Linked DNA regions of Amorphoplanes digitatis. Each later gene encodes a partner of the first gene's protein in a complex. Links are inferred from orthologs where the notes say so. Each region holds a gene or a part of one and is shown in the gene's direction. Other genes may lie near its edges.

What was found.
Region 2: the proteins of tig (region 1) and rpsG are in contact, whole or in part, in a crystal structure (PDB 3GTY), measured with the Thermotoga maritima proteins. The link is inferred for Amorphoplanes digitatis from one-to-one orthologs. Residues at the interface, in WP_004081061.1 of Thermotoga maritima: Glu122, Val124, Val129, Leu130, Tyr133, Glu188, Gly259, Ile262, Tyr263, Glu266, Ser270, Glu273, Gln274, Glu277, Arg308, Gln311, Ile312, Ser315, Tyr316, Glu325, Arg329, Arg336, Leu363, Phe366, Trp367, Arg373, Leu377, Arg381, Leu384, Glu387; in WP_004081843.1 of Thermotoga maritima: Lys34, Lys52, Lys55, Glu59, Arg62, Gln63, Glu66, Asn67, Lys69, Val71, Arg95, Ala109, Lys110, Lys111, Gly112, Arg113, Pro114, Glu117, Glu121, Ile124, Ala125, Tyr127, Asn128, Asn129, Thr130, Gly131, Lys135, Asp139, Arg142, Met143.

What each region holds. Positions count from the first base shown.
Region 1 is NZ_JACHNH010000001.1:7,418,731-7,429,227, reverse strand. Bases 4,405-7,390 are described here. They hold tig (trigger factor), read left to right. Parts: upstream 4,405-5,215; coding sequence 5,216-6,565; downstream 6,566-7,390. Other genes in these bases: BJ971_RS32515 (ATP-dependent Clp protease proteolytic subunit), read left to right, coding at 6,771-7,390. In the rest of the region: BJ971_RS32555 (tetratricopeptide repeat protein), read left to right, coding at 1-855; BJ971_RS32550 (tetratricopeptide repeat protein), read left to right, coding at 864-1,796; BJ971_RS32545 (tetratricopeptide repeat protein), read left to right, coding at 1,793-2,965; BJ971_RS32540 (hypothetical protein), read left to right, coding at 3,015-3,452; BJ971_RS32535 (P-loop nucleotide/nucleoside kinase family protein), read left to right, coding at 3,454-3,972; more of BJ971_RS32515, read left to right, coding at 7,391-7,400; BJ971_RS32510 (ATP-dependent Clp protease proteolytic subunit), read left to right, coding at 7,413-8,069; ATP-dependent Clp protease ATP-binding subunit ClpX, read left to right, coding at 8,302-9,594; BJ971_RS32500 (carbon-nitrogen hydrolase family protein), read left to right, coding at 10,284-10,497. UniProt on the Bacillus subtilis protein: Involved in protein export. Acts as a chaperone by maintaining the newly synthesized protein in an open conformation. Functions as a peptidyl-prolyl cis-trans isomerase.
Region 2 is NZ_JACHNH010000001.1:8,023,828-8,034,072, reverse strand. Bases 1-2,734 are described here. They hold rpsG (30S ribosomal protein S7), read left to right. Parts: upstream 1-999; coding sequence 1,000-1,470; downstream 1,471-2,734. Other genes in these bases: fusA (elongation factor G), read left to right, coding at 1,561-2,734; rpsL (30S ribosomal protein S12), read left to right, coding at 624-998; BJ971_RS35510 (hypothetical protein), read left to right, coding at 1-233. Outside these bases: more of fusA, read left to right, coding at 2,735-3,657; tuf (elongation factor Tu), read left to right, coding at 3,777-4,970; rpsJ (30S ribosomal protein S10), read left to right, coding at 5,324-5,632; rplC (50S ribosomal protein L3), read left to right, coding at 5,644-6,297; rplD (50S ribosomal protein L4), read left to right, coding at 6,294-6,944; rplW (50S ribosomal protein L23), read left to right, coding at 6,941-7,243; rplB (50S ribosomal protein L2), read left to right, coding at 7,257-8,096; rpsS (30S ribosomal protein S19), read left to right, coding at 8,110-8,391; rplV (50S ribosomal protein L22), read left to right, coding at 8,429-8,893; rpsC (30S ribosomal protein S3), read left to right, coding at 8,893-9,747; rplP (50S ribosomal protein L16), read left to right, coding at 9,751-10,176; rpmC (50S ribosomal protein L29), read left to right, coding at 10,176-10,245.

The sequences.
Region 1 (10,497 bases):
CTGGTCCGGTCGCGCTTCGCCGACGTGATGCGGATGGCCGAGCTCACCCTGACGCTGGGCGATGACGCCGGCGCCTACTACGACCTGGGATGGGCCAGGCAGGTCACCGGTTACCCGGCCGAGGCGCTGGCCGCCTACGACCGCGCGCTGACCCTGTTCCGGGCTCGCCAGGAGCGGGTGAACGAGGCCGCCGCGCTGGGCAACATCGGTGCCGTGTACGACGGTTTGGGCGACCGGCAGCGGGCGCTGGACTACTACGGCCAGGCCCTGCCGATCCAGCGGGAGGTCGGTGACCGGGACGGTGAAGCCGCCACGCTGGGCAACCTCGGCCACGTGTACGACGGGCTGGGCGACCGGCAGCAGGCGCTGGACTACTACGGGCAGGCCCTGCTCATCGTCCGGGAGGTCGGGAACCGGGCCGGTGAAGCCGTCATGTTGAACAACATCGGCCTTGCGTACAACGGACTGGGCGACCTGGAGCAGGCGCTGGACCACTTCGAGCGGGCGCTGCCGATGCGCCGTGAGGTCGGCGACCGGGCCGGTGAAGCCGTCACGCTGAACAACATCGGCCTGGTGCACGAAGGGCTGGGCGACCTTCAACAGGCGCTGGACTACTTCGGCCAGGCTCTGCCGATTCGCCGCGAGGTCGGTGACCGGGCCGGTGAGGCCGTCACGCGGTTCAACATCGCCATGATCTACCGCCGCTGGGGTGAGCTGGGCTGGGCCGTCGACGAACTGGAGCAGGTCGTGGAGCTGGACCGCCAGGTCAGCCACCCTGACCTGGAGTCCGACACCGCGATGCTGGAGCAGGTCCGCCAGGAACAGGCGGGAACGGTTCCGGGGGCCGAGCCGTGACGGCGTCGATGGCTCAGCTGGTGGAGGTGCATCGCCTGGCGGTGGCCGGACGCGAAGCCACGATCGCGCGCACGGTGGGTGACCGGGTCGGTCGGGTGTGGCTGGTCCGGTCGCGGTTCGCCGACGTGATCCGGTTGGCCGAGCAGACCCTGGCGCTGGGTGAGGACGCCGGCGCCTTCTACGACCTGGGCCGGGGCAGACAGGCCACCGGTTTCCCGATGGAGGCGCTGGCCGCCTACGACCGCGCGTTGAGCCTGTACCGGGCCGCCCAGGAGCGCGGGAACGAGGCCGCCACGTTGAGCAACATCGGTGGCGTGTACGCCGGGTTGGGTGACCGGCAGCGGGCGATGGACTACTTCGGGCAGGCCCTGCCGATCTTCCGGCAGGTAGGTGACCGGGCCAACGAGGCCGTCACGCTGAACAACATCGGCAGCGTGTACGACGGGCTGGGCGACCCGGAGCAGTCGCTGAACCACTACGGCCAAGCCCTGCTCATCGTCCGGGAGGTCGGGAACCGGGCCAGTGAAGCCACCGCGTTGAACAACATCGGTTTCGTGCACGCCGGGCTGGGCGACCGGAAGCAGGCGCTGGACCACTTCCTGCAAGCCCTGCCGATCCGCCACGAGGTCGGCGATCGGGCCGGTGAAGCCATCACCCTGAACAACATCGCCCTGGTGTACGACGGGTCAGGTGATCCTGGGCGGGCGCTGGAGTACCTCGGCCAGGCCCGCGCGATCCTGCGGGAGGTCGGTGACCGGGCCGGTGAGGCAGTCACGCTCTACAACATCGCCATGATCCATCGCCAGCTGGGCGAGCTGGGCCGGGCCGTCGCCGAGCTGGAGCAGGTCGTGGAGCTGGACCGGCAGGTCGGCCGCCCCAATCTGGACCGCGACACCGCCATGCTGGAGCTTGCCCGTCAGGAGCAGACGAGATCGCGATGACATCGGTGGCGCGGTTTGTGGAGGTGCATCGCCTGGCGGTGGCCGGCCAGGACGCGGCGATCGCGCGGGTTGTCGGTGACCGGGTCGGTCGCGTGTGGCTGGCCCGGTCGCGGTTCGCCGACGTGATCCGGCTGGCCGAGCAGACCCTGACCCTTGGCGAGGACGCCGCCGCCTACTACCACCTGGGTTGGGCCAAACAGGTCACCGGATTCCCGGCCGAGGCGCTGGCCGTCTACGACCGCGCGCTGGGCCTGTACCGGGCCGCCGGCGACCGCGGGAACGAGGCCGCCGCATTGAGCAACATCGGCGGCGTGTACGACGGTTGGGGCGACCGGCGGCGTGCGCTTGACTACTACGGCCAGGCCCTGCCGATCCTGCGGGAGGTGGGTGACCGGGCCGGTGAGGCCGCCGCGTTGAACAACCTCGGCCACGTGTACGACGGACTGGGTGAACTACAGCAGGCGCTGGACTATCTCGGGCAGGCCCTGCCCATCCGCCGGGAGGTCGGTGACCGGGGCGGCGAGGCTGTCACGTTGAGCAACATCGGCCACGTGTTCTCGGTGGCGGGCGACGCGCAGCGGGCGCTTGACTACTACGGCCAGGCCCTGCCGATCCTGCGGGAGGTCGGCGACCGGGGCGGCGAAGCCACCACGTTGAACAACATCGGCCGTGTCTTCGACGGGGCGGGCGACCGGCAGCAGGCGCTGGAGTACTTCGGGCAGGCCCTGCCGATCCTGCGGGAGGTCGGGAACCGGGCCGGTGAAGCCACCACGTTGAACAACATCGGCCACGTGCACCACGGCCTGGGCGATCGGCAGCTTGCGCTGGGCTACTACCGGCAGGCGCTGCCGATCGTGCAGGAGGTGGGTGACCGGGTCGGCGAGGCCGTCAGCTTGAACAACATCGGCGGCGTGTACGACGGGTTGGGCGACCCGCAGCAGGCGCTGGACTACTACGGCCGGGCCCTGCCGATCCGCCAGGAGGTCGGCGACCGGGCCGGCGAGGCCGTCACGCGGTTCAACGTCGCGATGATCTACCGCCAGCGGGGCGAGCTCGACCGGGCCGTCGCCGAACTGGAGAAGGCGGTGGAACTGAACCGGCAGGTCGGCCACCCTGACCTGGAGTCCGACATAGCCATGCTCGAACAAGTCCGCCGGGAACGAGGGTGATCGGTCCCCGTCCTGGACCGCCGCATGTTGCCCATGATCGGATGCTGGGATGGAGCTCACCAAGCAGTTCAGCGACGACCAGTACGCCGCGGCGCTGGAGTCATGGTCATGGCTGGACCTGCATGGCAAGACGCCCCGCTTCGCCTCACTGTTCGGCAACATCTTCCTGGAGGACGAACACGGCGCGTGGTGGTTTCTCGACACGCTCGGTGGAGAGCTCACGCCGGGATGGGCGAGCCGCGCCGAGCTGATCGCCGACCTGGAGACAGAGGAAGGCCAGGACCAGTACCTGTTGGGCGCGCTGGCAATGGCCGCTTTCCACCGGCGGGGCCTGAGCCTGAACGATGACGAGGTGTACGCCTACGCGCCGCCACCCATCGTCACCGGCAGCTTCAACGTCGACGAGATTCAGGTGTTCCGGTTCTCAGTGGTGGTGAACATCGCCGGGCAGCTCCACCAGCAGCTTCAACACCCGTCCGCGGACTGACATGGTCGATCGCCTGGTACTGGTGAACGGGTTGCCCGCGTCCGGCAAGACGACGCTCGCTTCACAGCTGGCCGTTCAGCTCTCTGTGCCTCTGGTGTCGAAGGACTCGATCAAGGAGCTGCTCGCGGATGCGTTCCCCTCCGCTGCCACGCCTTCGTTGGGTCGCATCGCGATGGAGACGGCATGGAGTCTGGTCGCCGAGATGCCCGGCACGGTGATCCTCGAGTCCTGGTGGTTCAAGCCTCGTGACCTGGGCCTCGTCAAGGCGGGCTTAGAGCATTGCTGCGCCCCGATGGTGGCCGAGATCTGGTGCGAGGTGCCGGCCGACGTCGCCCGCGAGCGCTTCGCGGCGCGTAGCCGGCCGGCGGTATATCAGGATGCGCGGCGGCTGGCGGCCTGCTGGGAGGACTGGGCGGCGCGCGCCGAGCCGCTGGGTGTCGGGCTGACCGTGCGGGTACGCACGGACCAGCCCGTCGACGTCGGCGCGGTAGCCGCGGCCGTCCTCGGCCGGGACCTCTAGGCAACCGTGGGTATCAACCTTGAGCAGTACGCGCGCCGAGTCAGTGAAGGACCCTGCTTCGTCTGCGGGTTCCTGGAGGGTCACCCCGACTACGGGCACAGCCGTATCCGAGTCTGAGACGTTTCCGTGGCAGCTATGACCGCTATCACACTCCCGGGCGACCAGGTCGCCGTCGCCCAGGCCTCCGTGCTCGCCCTGGTGCCGCGCAGACCTCGCGGGCGCACGCGCGGCGTCGAGCCGGCTGCCCAATTTCCATTCGGACGATGTCGGCACCTCCTTGTGGAACTGCGGTAGCACCTTGCCGATCGAAGCCAACGTGTTCGCGCAGGCCTGTGGGATCAGGACGAACCATGGGTCTGGGTCGGACGTGCAGGTGGCAGTGATCGTGCGCAACAGCCGATCGAGCGTCTACTACGCCGAAGCGGCAGTGCAAATAAACCGACCCGGCCCCCGTGGTCGGTGGGAGTGCCTGAGAGCAGGGGTCGCGGCGCACTCTTGGTCGGTGTGCTTCGGAGAGACCGTGTACGAGCCCAGCGACGTGTCCGTGCTCGAAGCGGGCGTCAACAGCACGTTCCTCTCCGTCATCTCGACAGCCGTGTAACGACCCGGACGTGCTGATCTTCACAGGGGCGAAGTGCCGCGTGCTGCGGTCGAGTTCCTCGGCAAGGCGGCCGGCTGGCGCGACGCGGTGGCGTCGGTCGGGCTGCCCGGCTGCCGCCTCCACGAACTGGGGCACACGGGGAACACCCTTGCCGCATCCTCGGGTGCGGGCACCCGGGGAGTAAGGCCGGCGGCCGGAGGAAGAAGGGCGAGCGGCCTGTGGGCTGAGCTACCGGCCCGCAAGATCATTTAGGTCGTTGGAACGACGAAGGCCCAGGTTCGGGATATGCTCCCTGACCTGGGCCTTTGTACTCCGAGCGGGCGACGAGAATCGAACTCGCGTAATCAGTTTGGAAGACTGAGGCTCTACCATTGAGCTACGCCCGCGTGACACCCCACTGCTGTGCGGTGCCGGGGTCAGCCTACTGAATGCCGCCGCGGCATGCGAACCCGATATCCCCCGCGTGGCGCACGCGGGTGACGCCGCGGCACACGACACGCGGTGGACCGCATACACTTGCCGTCGCCACGGGGTGTGGCGCAGCTTGGTAGCGCACTCGCTTTGGGAGCGAGGGGCCGTGGGTTCAAATCCCGCCACCCCGACTTCACCAACACACGAAGAGATCCATCAAGGAGTACGCCTGTGAAGAGCACCGTCGAGACTCTGAGTCCGACTCGGGTGCGGCTCGCCATCGAGGTGCCGTTCGACGAGCTGAAGCCCAGCCTGCTGAAGGCGTACCGTGAGATCGGTTCTCAGGTCCAGATTCCGGGCTTCCGCCGGGGCAAGATCCCCGCCGCGGTCATCGACCAGCGCGTCGGCCGGGGCACGGTCCTCAACGAGGCCGTGCAGGAGGCCATCCCGCAGCAGATCCTGGCCGCGGTGCGCGAGCACGACGTCAAGACGCTGGGCCGCCCTGAGGTGGAGATCACCGAGTTCGCCGACAACGAGCCGCTGAAGTTCACCGCGGAGGTCGACGTCCGTCCGGAGATCACCATTCCGGACCTTTCGGGCATCACGGTTGAGGTTCCGGCCGTCGAGATCGGCGACAGCGAGATCGACGAGCAGATCTCCGGCCTGCGTGAGCGCTTCGCCACCCTCAAGACCGTTGACCGCCCGGCGGCGGAGGGCGACTACGTCCAGCTCGACCTGCGGGCGACGGTCGACGGCGAGGAGGTGCCCGGCGGCTCCGCGACCAACATCTCGCACGAGGTCGGCAGCAAGCAGCTTCTCCCGGGCCTCGACGACGTCCTCGTCGGCCTGGTCACGGGCGCCGACGCCACGTTCACCACGCAGCTCGTCGGCGGCGACTTCGCCGGCCGCGACGCCGAGGTGGCCGTTACGGTGCGTAGCGTCAAGGACAAGCAGCTGCCCGAGATCGACGACGAGTTCGCGCAGCTGGCGAGCGAGTTCGACACCCTCGACGAGCTCAAGGCCGACCTCAAGGAGCGGCTGAGCAAGGTCAAGAAGGTCGAGCAGATCTACGCCGCCCGCGACGAGGCGCTCAAGCAGCTCGTCGAGGCCGCCGACATCCCGGCGCCCGAGGGCATCGTCAAGGACGAGGTCGAGGGCCGCAAGCAGGCGATGACCGACCAGCTGGAGCGCATCGGCGCCAGCCTCGAGGACTACCTGACCTCGGAGGAGAAGACCGAGGAGCAGATCGACAGCGAGCTGACCGAGGCGGCCACCGAGGGCGTCCGGATCCAGCTGCTGCTCGACACGATCGCGGACGCGGAGGAGATCCAGGTCTCCGACGACGAGTTCGGCCACGAGATCGTGCACCGCGCGCAGCGCGCGCAGATGCAGCCCCAGCAGTACTACGACCAGCTCGTGAAGTCGGGGGCGGCCGCGGCCGTCTTCGGCGACGTGCGCCGCGGCAAGGCCCTGGCCAACGTCATGGAGCAGGTCACGATGAAGGACTCCGCCGGCAACACGCTCAGCCTCGACGACCTCCGCGAGGCCTCCGAGGACGAGCACGCCGGGCACAACCACTGATATCCGGGCGGATCGGCCGCCGCGCGCCCCTTGCGGCACGCGGCGGCCTACGCTTTTTTTCGGGTACGGAGGGAGCTGATGCGCTGTCAGCGAACACCTGCCCGAGCGGGAAGCTGATGCGGATGCGACCGGTTAGGTTGGTTCTACGACGGACAACCTGTCGGCCGGATCCCTCGGCCGACACAGTCAGCTGTGAAGGGCTGCCATGACCGATCTGCACATCCCTGCAAGTCCCACGCTGCGTGGTGACTCCCTCAGTGGCAACCTGGACGACTCGGTCTACAACCGCCTCCTGCGCGAGCGGATCATCTTCCTCGGCAGCGAGGTGACCGATCAGGTTGCCAACCGCATCTGCGCGCAGCTGCTCCTGCTCTCCGCGGAAGACCCCGAGCGCGACATCAACCTGTGGATCAACTCGCCGGGTGGTTCCGTCTACTCCGGCATGGCGATCTACGACACCATGCAGTTCATCGACAACGACGTCTCCACCGTGGCCATGGGCATGGCCGCGTCGATGGGGCAGTTGCTGCTCTGTGCCGGCACGGCGGGCAAGCGTTACGCGCTGCCGCACGCGCGGATCATGATGCACCAGCCGTCGGGTGGCATGGGCGGCACGGCCGCCGACATCGCCATCCAGGCCGAGCAGATGCTCTACACCAAGCGCATGTTCCAGGACCGGGTGGCCTTCCACACCGGCCAGGACCAGGCGCAGATCGAGGCCGACTCCGACCGGGACCGCTGGTTCACGGCGGAGGAGGCCAAGAACTACGGCTTCATCGACAAGGTGATCACGGGTGCCACACAGGTTCCCGAGGGCGCCGGAACGCTGAACTGAGGAGAGCTGACCATGACCGACCTGACGATGCCTCCCGGGTTCGCTCCGGTGCACAACCGCTACGTCCTGCCCTCGTTCGTCGAGCGCACGTCGTACGGCGTGAAGGAGTCGAACCCGTACAACAAGATGTTCGAGGACCGGATCATCTTCCTCGGCGTCCAGGTGGACGACGCGTCGGCCAACGACGTGATGGCCCAGCTGCTGACGCTGGAGAGCGCCGACCCGGACCGCGACATCCTGATGTACATCAACTCGCCCGGTGGGTCGTTCACCGCGATGACGGCGATCTATGACACGATGCAGTACGTCCGTCCGGACATCAGCACGGTCTGCCTCGGCCAGGCGGCCAGCGCGGCCGCGGTGCTGCTCTCCGGCGGCACCCCCGGCAAGCGGATGGCGCTCCCGCACTCGCGGATCATCATCCACCAGCCGGCCACCGAGGGCGGCTACGGCCAGGGCTCGGACATCGAGATCCAGGCACGCGAGATCATGCGCATGCGCACCCAGCTCGAGGAGATGCTCGCCAAGCACTCCAACCAGTCGGTCGAGAAGGTCCGCAAGGACATCGACCGAGACAAGATCATGACGGCCAGCGAGGCCAAGGAGTACGGCCTGGTCGACACCGTCCTGGCCACCCGCAAGAAGAGCCTCCAGAACGCCGGCGTCTGAGCCCAAACGTGTCATGTCGGGGGTCGGTCGGCGCGCGCTAGACTGACTGACCCCTGACACGCCCGTTTTGGGGGGTCGGAGAACTGCCCGTCAGCGGGTAACGTCGAGCCAGCAACCTCAGTAACGCGGGTCGGCAGACGATGAACTCTGTAGGACGTTGTTTGGCGACGAGGAAACCATCCTCAGGCCAGGGGCCGGCACAAGCCGGCCGATGAGCGCAGGGAGAACGTAGGTGGCACGGATCGGCGACGGTGGCGACCTACTGAAGTGCTCCTTCTGTGGGAAGTCCCAGAAGCAGGTCAAAAAGCTCATCGCGGGCCCTGGTGTCTACATCTGCGACGAGTGCATCGACCTCTGTAACGAGATCATCGAGGAAGAGCTGGCCGAAACCGGCGAGGTGAAGTGGGAAGAGCTTCCCAAGCCGATGGAGATCTGCCAGTTCCTCGACAACTACGTGGTCGGGCAGGAGCAGGCCAAGAAGGCCCTCTCTGTCGCTGTCTACAACCACTACAAGAGGATTCAGGCCGAGTCGGCCGGCGCGCCCGGAGGCGGTAGCGACGTCGAGGTGGCCAAGTCCAACATCATGCTCATCGGCCCCACCGGCTGCGGTAAAACCCACCTGGCGCAGACGCTGGCCCGCATGCTCAACGTCCCGTTCGCGATCGCGGACGCCACGGCGCTGACCGAGGCCGGCTACGTCGGCGAGGACGTCGAGAACATCCTGCTCAAGTTGATACAGGCCGCGGATTACGACGTGAAGCGCGCCGAGCAGGGCATCATCTACATCGACGAGGTCGACAAGATCGCCCGCAAGAGCGAAAACCCGTCGATCACCCGCGACGTGTCCGGCGAGGGCGTCCAGCAGGCCCTGCTGAAGATCCTCGAGGGTACGGTGGCGAACGTCCCGCCGCAGGGCGGCCGTAAGCACCCGCACCAGGAGTTCATCCAGATCGACACCACCAACGTGCTGTTCATCGTCGGTGGGGCGTTCGCGGGCCTGGACCGGATCATCGAGTCCCGGGTCGGCCAGGGCGGCGTCGGCTTCGGCGCACACCTGCGCTCGATCTCGGACCGCGACACGGACGACATCTTCAGCAAGGTCATGCCCGAGGACATGCTGAAGTTCGGCCTGATCCCCGAGTTCATCGGCCGGCTGCCGGTCATCACCACCGTGCGCAACCTCGACCGCGAGGCGCTCATCAAGATCCTCACCGAGCCCCGCAACGCGTACGTGAAGCAGTACCAGCGGCTCTTCGAGCTCGACGGCGTTGAGCTCGAGTTCGACACCGGCGCCCTCGAGGCGATCGCCGACCAGGCGATGCTCCGCGGCACCGGCGCCCGCGGCCTGCGGGCCATCATGGAGGAGGTCCTCCTCTCCGTGATGTACGAGGTACCCAGCAACCCCGATGCCGCCCGGGTGCTCATCACCCGCGAGGTAGTGGTGGAGAACGTCATACCGACGATCGTCCCCCGCGAATTCGTCGGCCGCCGCGCCCGTCGCGAACGCGAGGAGAAGTCGGCCTGACCGCACCGCACGGTCTTCCGGAGGTCCTGGCCCGGGTCGAGCACCACGAACGACTCCCGACGGACCCCTGGCTCGAACTGGTGTCTCCACCGTCGCCCCAACGGGCGGCGGTGGCGTCGTTTCCCGGCCATGTGGTCGTGGCCGCCGACGTCGACCGGCCCTGGGTCGACTCGTGGCTCGGCACCGGCGACAATCTCAGCGCACCCCTCTCGCCGAGGTTCCTCGGCGCCCTCGAGGAGCGGCTGCGCCTGGCCGCCGGCAACATCGACGCGGTCCTGCTCGCCCCGCCCGCGGCGGGGGAACCCGCTGTCCCGCTCACGCCGATCGCGGACAGTGACCACCCCCGGGTGGTCCGCGCGCGGGAATACCGCCAGGACGTACGGGCCTGGACGTGCGGATCCGCGGTGCTCGTCCTGGGCCGGGGACTGGCCGGGCGCTGGGAGGCCGCCGTCGAGGTGGCGGAGGACGCCCGCAACAAGGGGCTGGGACGCTCTCTCTCGCGGCCGCTGCCCGTCATCTGGTGCCGGAGGGTCGGCCGGTGTGGGCCCAGGTCGCTCCGGGCAACGCGGCGAGCCTGCGCGCCTTCCTGGCGGCCGGCTACGAGCCGGTCGGCGCCGAGGCCCTGTTCATGCCGCCGCCACGCTGAGCTCTGGTTTCTGGCGAGTGCTGTTGCCCGTACGCTGGCAGTCATGCGCGTCGCCGTATGCCAGCTGAACGCTCGTGACGACCGGGCCGCGAATCTGGCCGCCGCCCGCGACCTGCTGGGCCGCGCGGCCTCGGCCGGCGCGGACCTCGCGGTCCTGCCCGAGTACGTGGACTACCTGGGCCGGTCCGCCGGCCTGCCCAAGCCCGAGCCGGTCGACGGCGAGTTCGCCGAGTTCTTCTCCGCCGCCGCCCGCGAGC
Region 2 (10,245 bases), 610 kb from region 1 along the record:
AGGGCTGGGGCGGCTGGGTGGCGGGAGCGTTCGCCCTGCTGAGCGTCCTGTTCGGCGGCGGAGCCATCGCTGTGGGCCTGGTCTCACGGCGGCAGATCCGCCGCTCCGGTGCCGAGGGCCGGGTCCGCTTCACCGGCAACGGCGTCGCCGTCGCGGGGGTCTGGTGCGGGGGAGCCGGGCTGGGAATCGCGGTGCTGACGTTGTTGTTGGTAGTGGTATTGCAGTCATCGTGAGACCTCGTGGTGCCGGATCCGACACCGCGGCTCTGTCGTGCCGGGGCACCCGGTACACTTGTTAGTTGGAGATGTCCATCAGGGGAAGCAGGCTCGTTTTGACCTGTGTCCCCGAGGTGGGTACTCTTTCCCCTCGTGCCCGGGCTCGCCCGGGCAACTCGTGCGTGCGCCCGAGTCTGTGGTAATCGACGGGGCAGTGGCACGACAGGGTTACAGCCCTGACAAAGACAGAAACACTCGTTGCGTGTGTCAAGCGCGCGGCGGGACCGTGAGCCGGACGACACGCCCGACCGCGGGTGTCGGAGACCCAAACCGGGGTCTCACGACGCACATCGCAAACGAAGACATTGCGGCCGCTAAAAGGGCGGCCGAAGGGAGCGGAGAAACCCGGTGCCCACGATCCAGCAGCTGGTCCGAAAGGGCCGCCAGGCGAAGACGAGCAAGACCAAGACGCCGGCGCTGAAGGGAAGCCCCCAGCGGCGCGGCGTGTGCACGCGCGTGTACACCACCACCCCCAAGAAGCCGAACTCTGCGCTGCGCAAGGTCGCTCGTGTGAAGCTCAGCAGCCAGATCGAGGTGACGGCGTACATCCCGGGCGTCGGCCACAACCTGCAGGAGCACTCGATCGTGCTCGTGCGCGGCGGTCGTGTGAAGGACCTCCCGGGCGTCCGCTACAAGATCGTCCGCGGTTCGCTGGACACCCAGGGTGTCCGCAACCGCAAGCAGGCCCGCAGCCGTTACGGCGCGAAGAAGGAGAAGAGCTGACATGCCGCGTAAGGGCCCCGCTCCGCGCCACCCGGTGGTTCCGGACCCGGTTTACAACTCACCGCTGGTCACCCAGCTGGTGAACAAGATCCTGGTCGGGGGCAAGCGTCAGCTCGCCGAGCGCATCGTCTACGGCGCCCTCGAGGGCTGCCGGGAGAAGAGCGGCACCGACCCCGTGGTGACGCTCAAGCGCGCCATGGACAACGTCAAGCCGACCCTTGAGGTCCGCAGCCGCCGTGTCGGTGGCGCGACCTACCAGGTGCCGGTCGAGGTCCGCACGCCGCGGCAGACGACCCTCGGTCTGCGCTGGCTGGTCCAGTACTCCAAGGCCCGCCGCGAGAAGACCATGATCGAGCGCCTGCAGAACGAGCTGCTCGACGCCAGCAATGGCCTCGGTGCTGCCGTGAAGCGGCGCGAGGACACCCACAAGATGGCGGAGTCCAACAAGGCCTTCGCGCACTACCGCTGGTAAGACCCCGCTGCCGGCCCGGTTCCCGCCGGGCCAACGCAGTCAGTCGTACCGGTCCTGTAGAGACGACGACGAAGAAAAGTAGGGATTGAAGTGGCCGCCGCAGACGCGCTCGCCAAGGTACGCAACATCGGCATCATGGCGCACATCGACGCTGGTAAGACCACGACGACCGAGCGGATCCTGTTCTACACCGGTATCACGTACAAGATCGGTGAAGTCCACGAGGGCGCGGCCGTCATGGACTGGATGGAGCAGGAACAGGAACGCGGCATCACCATCACCTCCGCCGCCACGAAGTGCGAGTGGAACGGGTACACGATCCAGATCATCGACACGCCCGGCCACGTCGACTTCACGGTCGAGGTCGAGCGGTCGCTGCGTGTGCTCGACGGTGCCGTCGCGGTCTACGACGGCGTCGCCGGCGTGGAGCCCCAGACGGAGAACGTCTGGCGGCAGGCGGACAAGTACCACGTCCCCCGGATGTGCTTCGTCAACAAGCTCGACCGGACCGGCGCTGACTTCTTCCGCTGCGTGCAGATGATGATCGACCGGCTCAACGCCACGCCGCTCGTCCTCCAGATCCCGATCGGGCTCGAGGGTGACCACATCGGCGTCGTCGACCTGATCGGCATGCGGGCGCTCACCTGGCGTGGCGAGACCACCAAGGGTGAGGACTACGCGATCGAGGAGATCCCGGCAGATCTGCTGGACTCCGCGACCGAGTGGCGCGAGAAGCTCATCGAGACGCTCGCCGACGTGGACGACTTCGTCATGGAGAAGTACCTCGAGGGCGAAGAGGTCTCCCAGGACGAGATCAAGGCCGCCATCCGGCGCGCCACGATCGCCAGCAAGGCCAACCCGGTGCTGTGTGGCTCGGCGTTCAAGAACAAGGGCGTTCAGCCCATGCTCGACGCCGTCGTCGACTTCCTGCCGTCGCCGCTGGACGTCCCCGCGATCGACGGTACGGCCGTCGACGGTGAGACCCCGATCGTGCGCAAGCCGTCGAACGACGAGCCCTTCTCGGGCCTGGCGTTCAAGATTCAGACGGACAAGCACCTCGGCAAGCTCACCTACGTCCGGGTCTACTCCGGCACGCTCGATTCCGGCTCCCAGGTGGTCAACTCCACCAAGGACCGCAAGGAGCGGATCGGCAAGATCTACCAGATGCACGCGAACAAGCGTGAGGAGCGCCCGTCGGCGCAGGCCGGCGACATCATCGCCGTCCAGGGTCTCAAGCAGACCACCACCGGCGACACGCTCAGCGACCCGGCGAACCCGGTCATCCTGGAGTCGATGACCTTCCCGGAGCCGGTCATCCAGGTCGCCATCGAACCGAAGACCAAGTCGGACCAGGAGAAGCTGGGCGTCGCGATTCAGCGCCTCGCCGAGGAGGACCCGACCTTCCGCGTCTTCAACGACGAGGAGACCGGTCAGACGGTCATCGCCGGCATGGGCGAGCTGCACCTCGACATCCTCGTGGACCGCATGCGCCGCGAGTTCAACGTCGAGGCGAACATCGGTAAGCCGCAGGTGGCGTACCGTGAGACCATCCGCGGCACCGTGGAGAAGCTCACCTACGTGCACAAGAAGCAGACCGGTGGCTCGGGCCAGTACGCGAAGGTCGTCGTCACCGTCGAGCCCCTGCCGCTCGCGGCGGACGGCCCGACCTACGAGTTCGTCAACGCGGTGTCCGGCGGTCGCATCCCCAAGGAGTACATCCCCTCGGTGGACGCGGGCGCGCAGGACTCGCTGCAGTACGGCGTCCTCGCCGGCTACCCGCTTGTCGGCGTGAAGCTGACACTGGTGGACGGTCAGTTCCACGAGGTCGACTCGTCGGAAATGGCGTTCAAGATCGCCGGCTCGATCGTGATGAAGGAGGCGGCCCGCAAGGCCGACCCCGCACTCCTCGAGCCGATGATGTCCGTTGAGGTCACCACCCCTGAGGACAACATGGGTGACGTCATCGGTGACCTCAACTCCCGCCGCGGCATCATCCAGTCGATGGAGGAGCGTCACGGCGCTCGCGTCATCAAGGCACTGGTGCCGCTCTCGGAGATGTTCGGCTACGTCGGCGACCTGCGGTCGAAGACTCAGGGCCGGGCGAGCTACAGCATGCAGTTCGACTCCTACGCCGAGGTTCCTCAGAGCGTCGCGAAGGAGATCATCGCTAAGGCCACCGGCGCCTGACGCGTTGAGGCACGTGCGGTCCGTCGAGGACCGCACGTGCACGAGCAGTCGACAGAGTCCTGAGCGCCTTATCGGCGTGCCGGGCGAGAAGAAAAGACACAGTCCACAGGAGGACACCAGTGGCGAAGGCGAAGTTCGAGCGGACTAAGCCGCACGTCAACATCGGCACCATTGGTCACATCGACCACGGTAAGACGACGCTGACTGCGGCAATCACGAAGGTCCTGCACGACCAGTACCCGGACCTGAACCCCTACACGCCGTTCGACGAGATCGACAAGGCGCCGGAGGAGAAGGCCCGCGGCATCACGATCTCGATCGCGCACGTCGAGTACCAGACCGCGTCGCGGCACTACGCGCACGTGGACTGCCCCGGCCACGCCGACTACATCAAGAACATGATCACCGGTGCCGCCCAGATGGACGGCGCGATCCTGGTGGTCGCCGCGACCGACGGCCCGATGCCGCAGACCAAGGAGCACGTGCTCCTGGCCCGCCAGGTCGGCGTTCCGTACATCGTTGTCGCCCTGAACAAGAGCGACATGGTCGAGGACGAGGAGCTCCTGGAGCTCGTCGAGCTCGAGGTCCGCGAGCTGCTCAGCACCTACGAGTTCCCGGGCGACGACCTGCCGGTCGTGCGCGTCTCGGCACTCAAGGCGCTCGAGGGCGACGAGGAGTGGAGCGGCAAGCTCATGGAGCTGATGAACGCGGTCGACACCGCGATTCCGCAGCCCGAGCGTGAGACCGAGAAGCCGTTCCTCATGCCGATCGAGGACGTGTTCACGATCACCGGCCGCGGCACCGTTGTCACGGGTCGCGCCGAGCGCGGCATCCTCAAGCCGAACGAGGAGGTCGAGATCGTGGGTATCCGCGAGAAGTCGACCAAGACCGTTTGCACCGGCATCGAGATGTTCCGCAAGCTGCTCGACGAGGCCCGCGCGGGCGAGAACGTCGGTCTGCTGCTGCGTGGCATCAAGCGCGAGGACGTCGAGCGCGGCATGGTCGTCGTGAAGCCCGGCACCAGCACCCCGCACACGGAGTTCGAGGGCCAGGTCTACATCCTCTCGAAGGAAGAGGGCGGCCGGCACACCCCGTTCTTCCAGAACTACCGCCCGCAGTTCTACTTCCGCACCACGGACGTCACCGGCGTCGTCACGCTGCCCGAGGGCACCGAGATGGTCATGCCGGGCGACTCCACCAGCATGTCGGTCAAGCTGATCCAGCCGATCGCCATGGAGCAGGGCCTGAAGTTCGCGATCCGTGAGGGTGGCCGCACCGTCGGCGCCGGCACGGTCACGAAGATCAACGTCTGAGTAAGCACCCCGATTAGCAATGCCGCGATCGATGCGGCATACTAGTCAGGTTGCGTCCGCGCAGGGTGGTTGGCTGCTCTCGCTTTCGAGAGAGGGCGGTCAGCCACCCTCGCCGGGTGTCCGGCGTGGTTGTTCGTAGCCGCCGGCATCCCCGATCCCGACGGATCAAGGAAGACTCCCTGGAGAATTCCTTGCGGGCATGATCGCTCCAGATTCTTGGGGCGGAGCCTGGTTCACCAGCGCGACACGCCCGACCGCGGGGGTCGGACATCGCAGGACCAACGGTCCTGCGGGCATGCGAGGGCCACAGCTTTCGCACGTAGCGGCATCGAGAGAAGGAAACAGAAGCCACCATGGCGGGACAGAAGATCCGCATCCGGCTCAAGGCCTATGACCACGAGGTCGTCGACTCCTCGGCGCGCAAGATCGTCGAGACGGTTACGCGTACCGGTGCGCAGGTTGCTGGCCCGGTGCCGCTGCCCACGGAGATCAACCGTTTCTGCGTGATCCGTTCGCCGCACAAGTACAAGGACTCGCGCGAGCACTTCGAGATGCGCACGCACAAGCGTCTGATCGACATCATCGACCCGACTCCGAAGACGGTCGACTCGCTGATGCGCCTCGACCTTCCGGCTGGCGTCGACATCGAGATCAAGCTGTAGGGATCCGGACAATGGACAGGCAAGTGAAGGGCATCCTGGGCGCCAAGCTCGGCATGACCCAGGTCTGGGACAACAACAAGGTCGTCCCGGTAACCGTGGTGCAGGCCGGCCCGTGCGTCGTGACCCAGGTCCGCACCCCCGAGACTGACGGCTATACCGCGGTTCAGTTGGCGTACGGCGCCATCGACCCGCGGAAGGTCAACAAGCCGGAGGGCGGCCACTACGCGAAGGCGGGTGTGTCGCCGCGGCGCCACATCGTGGAGCTGCGCACCAGCGACGCCACCGAGTACGAGCTCGGCCAGGAGGTCACCGTTGAGGCGTTCGCGGTCGGTACGCCGATCGACGTCACCGGTAAGACCAAGGGCAAGGGCTACGCCGGTGTCATGAAGCGGCACGGTTTCCACGGCCTCAAGTCGAGCCACGGTGTGGAGCGTAAGCACCGTTCGCCCGGCTCCATCGGCGCCTGCGCGACGCCCGGCCGCGTCTTCCGGGGTACCCGGATGGCCGGTCGCATGGGCAACAAGCGCTTCACCGTGCAGAACCTCACGGTGCAGGCGGTCGACGTGGAGAACAACCTGCTGCTCGTCAAGGGTGCCGTTCCCGGCCCCAAGGGCGCGCTGATCCTCGTCCGTACGGCGGCGAAGAAGAAGGGTGGTGCCAAGTGAGCTCGGTTGACGTGATCAACACCGAGGGCACGAAGGCCGGCTCGGTCGAGCTGCCCGGCGACATCTTCGACGTGCAGGCGAACATCCCGCTGATGCACCAGGTCGTCGTGGCGCAGCTCGCTGCGGCCCGTCAGGGTACGCACAAGGCGAAGACCCGTGGCGAGGTCGCCGGCGGCGGCAAGAAGCCTTACAAGCAGAAGGGCACCGGTCGCGCCCGTCAGGGCTCGATCCGCGCGCCGCAGTTCACCGGCGGTGGCGTCGTGCACGGACCCGTGCCGCGCGACTACAGCCAGCGGACCCCGAAGAAGATGAAGGCCGCCGCCCTGCGTGGCGCCCTCTCTGACCGGGCACGCGACGGCCTGGTGCACGTGGTCGAGGGCTTCATCGCCGGCGAGAAGCCGTCGACGAAGGCCGCGATCGCCACGCTGCGCAAGGCGACCGAATCGAACAAGGTTCTGGTCGTCCTGAGCAGCCACGACGAGCTGAACTGGATCTCGCTGCGGAACGAGCCGACCGTCCACCTCATCGAGGCCGGCCAGCTCAACACGTACGACGTCCTGGTCGCCGACGAGGTCGTCTTCACCAAGGAAGCCCTCGACGAGTTCCTGGGCGTTCCGGCCGAAGCCGCCGAGGAGGGGGACAAGTGAGCACGATCGCCGACCCGCGCGACATCATCGTCGCGCCCGTGGTCTCCGAGAAGAGCTACAGCGTTCTCGACCAGAACTGGTACACGTTCCTGGTTCACCCGGACGCCAACAAGACTCAGATCAAGATCGCGATCCAGCAGATCTTCGACGTCCGCGTGCTGACGGTGAACACCGCGAACCGCGAGGGCAAGCGCAAGCGCACCAAGACCGGGTTCGGTCAGCGCAAGGCGACCAAGCGCGCGATGGTGAAGCTGGCTGACGGTGACCGTATCGAGGCCTTCGGCGGCCCGGTCAGCTAAGGGGTTGTAAATCATGGCTATCCGTAAGTACAAGCCGACCACGCCGGGCCGTCGTGGCTCCAGCGTCGCCGACTTCGCCGAGATCACCCGGTCGACGCCGGAGAAGTCTCTGCTGGCCCCGCTGCCCAAGAAGGGTGGCCGCAACGTCCACGGTCGCATCACCACGCGGCACCAGGGCGGCGGTCACAAGCGGCAGTACCGGCTGATCGACTTCAAGCGCAACGACAAGGACGGCGTGCCGGCCAAGGTCGCTCACATCGAGTACGACCCCAACCGCACGTCCCGCATCGCACTGCTGCACTACGCCGACGGCGAGAAGCGCTACATCCTCGCGCCGAAGGACCTCAAGCAGGGCGACCGGGTCGAGTCGGGTGTCGGCGCGGACATCAAGCCGGGCAACAACCTGCCCCTGCGCAACATCCCGGTCGGTACGACGGTCCACGGTGTGGAGCTTCGTCCCGGCGGTGGCGCCAAGCTGGCCCGTTCGGCCGGCGTTGGCATCCAGCTGCTCGGCCGTGAGGGTGTGTACGCCACGCTGCGTATGCCCTCCGGTGAGATTCGCCGCGTCGACATCCGCTGCCGCGCGACGGTCGGCGAGATCGGCAACGCCGAGCAGTCGAACATCAACTGGGGCAAGGCCGGCCGCATGCGATGGAAGGGCAAGCGCCCGACCGTCCGTGGTGTCGCCATGAACCCGGTCGACCACCCGCACGGTGGTGGTGAGGGTAAGACCTCAGGTGGTCGCCACCCGGTCAACCCCGCCGGTAAGCCGGAGGGCCGTACCCGCCGCAAGGGCCAGGAGAGCGACCGCATGATCGTTCGCCGCCGCTACGCCACCCGCAAGCGCGGGTAACGGGAGTTAAAAGATGCCTCGCAGCCTGAAGAAGGGCCCGTTCGTCGACGACCACCTCATCAAGAAGGTGGAAGTCCAGAACGAGAAGAACTCGAAGAACGTCATCAAGACCTGGTCGCGACGCTCGACGATCATTCCCGACATGCTCGGGCACACGATCGCCGTGCACGACGGGCGCAAGCACGTCCCGGTGTTCATCACCGAGGCCATGGTCGGGCACAAGCTCGGCGAGTTCGCTCTGACCCGCACGTTCAAGGGTCACGAGAAGGACGACCGCAAGAGCCGTCGTCGCTAAGCAGTCCACGGATTAAGAAACAAGAGGGGTTACAGCGATGCCAGTCAAGGGCGACGCTCCGGCGCTTCCGGGCGCACGGGCGGTTGCGCGCCACGTGCGCATCTCGCCGAACAAGGCGCGCCGTGTGATCAACCTCGTCCGCGGTCTGCCCGCGAAGGAGGCTCTCACGGTTCTGCAGTTCGCACCGCAGGCCGCGAGTGAGCAGGTCTACAAGGTGCTCGCGAGCGCGATTGCGAACGCGGAGAACAACGAGCGGCTCGACCCGGACGCTCTCCTCGTCAGCGAGGCGTTCGTCGACGAGGGTCCGACGCTGAAGCGGTTCCGGCCGCGTGCGCAGGGCCGGGCGTACCGGATCCGCAAGCGCACCTGCCACATCACCGTGGCAGTGGAGGCGGTCCAGGTGGCCACTCCGGCCCGCAAGGCCGCCGCGAAGAAGGCCGCGCCTGCGAAGAAGGCGGCGCCCGCCGCCGAATCCCAGCAGAGCACGGAGGGTGCCGAGTAATGGGTCAGAAAGTTCACCCCACCGGGTTCCGTCTCGGCATCTCCACCGACTGGCGGAGCCGCTGGTTCGCGGACAAGCTCTACAAGGACTACATCGGCGAGGACGTCAAGATCCGCCGCATGATGTCCAAGGGCCTCGAGCGCGCCGGCATCTCCAAGGTCGACATCGAGCGCACCCGTGACCGGGTCCGCGTGGACATCCACACCGCCCGGCCGGGCATCGTCATCGGCCGTAAGGGTGCGGAGGCCGACCGGATCCGCGGCGAGCTCGAGAAGCTCACCGGCAAGCAGGTGCAGCTCAACATCCTCGAGGTGAAGAGCCCGGAGTCGGACGCACAGCTCGTGGCGCAGGGCGTCGCCGAGCAGCTGTCCAGCCGGGTCAGCTTCCGCCGGGCGATGCGCAAGGCGATGCAGTCCGCGATGAAGAACCCGGTCTGCAAGGGCATCCGCGTGCAGGTCTCCGGCCGCCTCGGCGGCGCGGAGATGAGCCGCACGGAGTTCTACCGTGAGGGTCGCGTTCCGCTGCACACGCTGCGCGCCAACATCGAGTACGGCTTCTTCGAGGCCCGTACGACCTTCGGCCGCATCGGTGTGAAGGTCTGGATCTACAAGGGCGACGCCGTGCCGGGTCGCGAGGTCGCCCCCGAGGCGCCCGCGCGTCCGCGCCGTGACCGTGCCGACCGCCCCGAGCGTCCGCGCCGTGGCCGTTCCGGTTCGTCCGGTACGACCGCGGGTGGCACCGAGGCCGGCCGTGCCGCCCAGGCCGCGGCTGTGACCCCCGCCTCGGCGGAGGCCGCGCCCACGACCGACACCGCCGTTGCTCCGGCCGCGGCCGAAACGCAGCAGGAGGGCTGACACATGCTGATGCCGCGTAAGCCCCCGAAGGGCTTCCGCAAGCCGCACCACCCGGACCGCCACGGCGCGTCCAAGGGCGGCAACCGGGTGGTCTTCGGTGAGTTCGGTATCCAGGCCCTGGAGCCGGCGTATGTGACCAACCGGCAGATCGAGTCGGCCCGTATCGCCATGACGCGCCACATCAAGCGTGGCGGTAAGGTCTGGATCTCGATCTTCCCGGACCAGGCGCTGACCAAGAAGCCCGCCGAGACCCGCATGGGTTCCGGCAAGGGCTCGCCGGAGTGGTGGGTGGCGAACGTCAAGCCGGGACGCATTCTCTTCGAGATGTCCTTCCCGAACGAGACGATCGCGCGCGAAGCGATGCGTCGCGCGATCCACAAGCTCCCGATGAAGTGCCGCATCGTGACGCGCGAAGTGGGTGAAAGCTGATGGCAGCGGGCGTTAAGGCCTCCGAGCTGCGTGAACTCCCGGAAGAGGAGCTCGTCACGCGACTCAAGG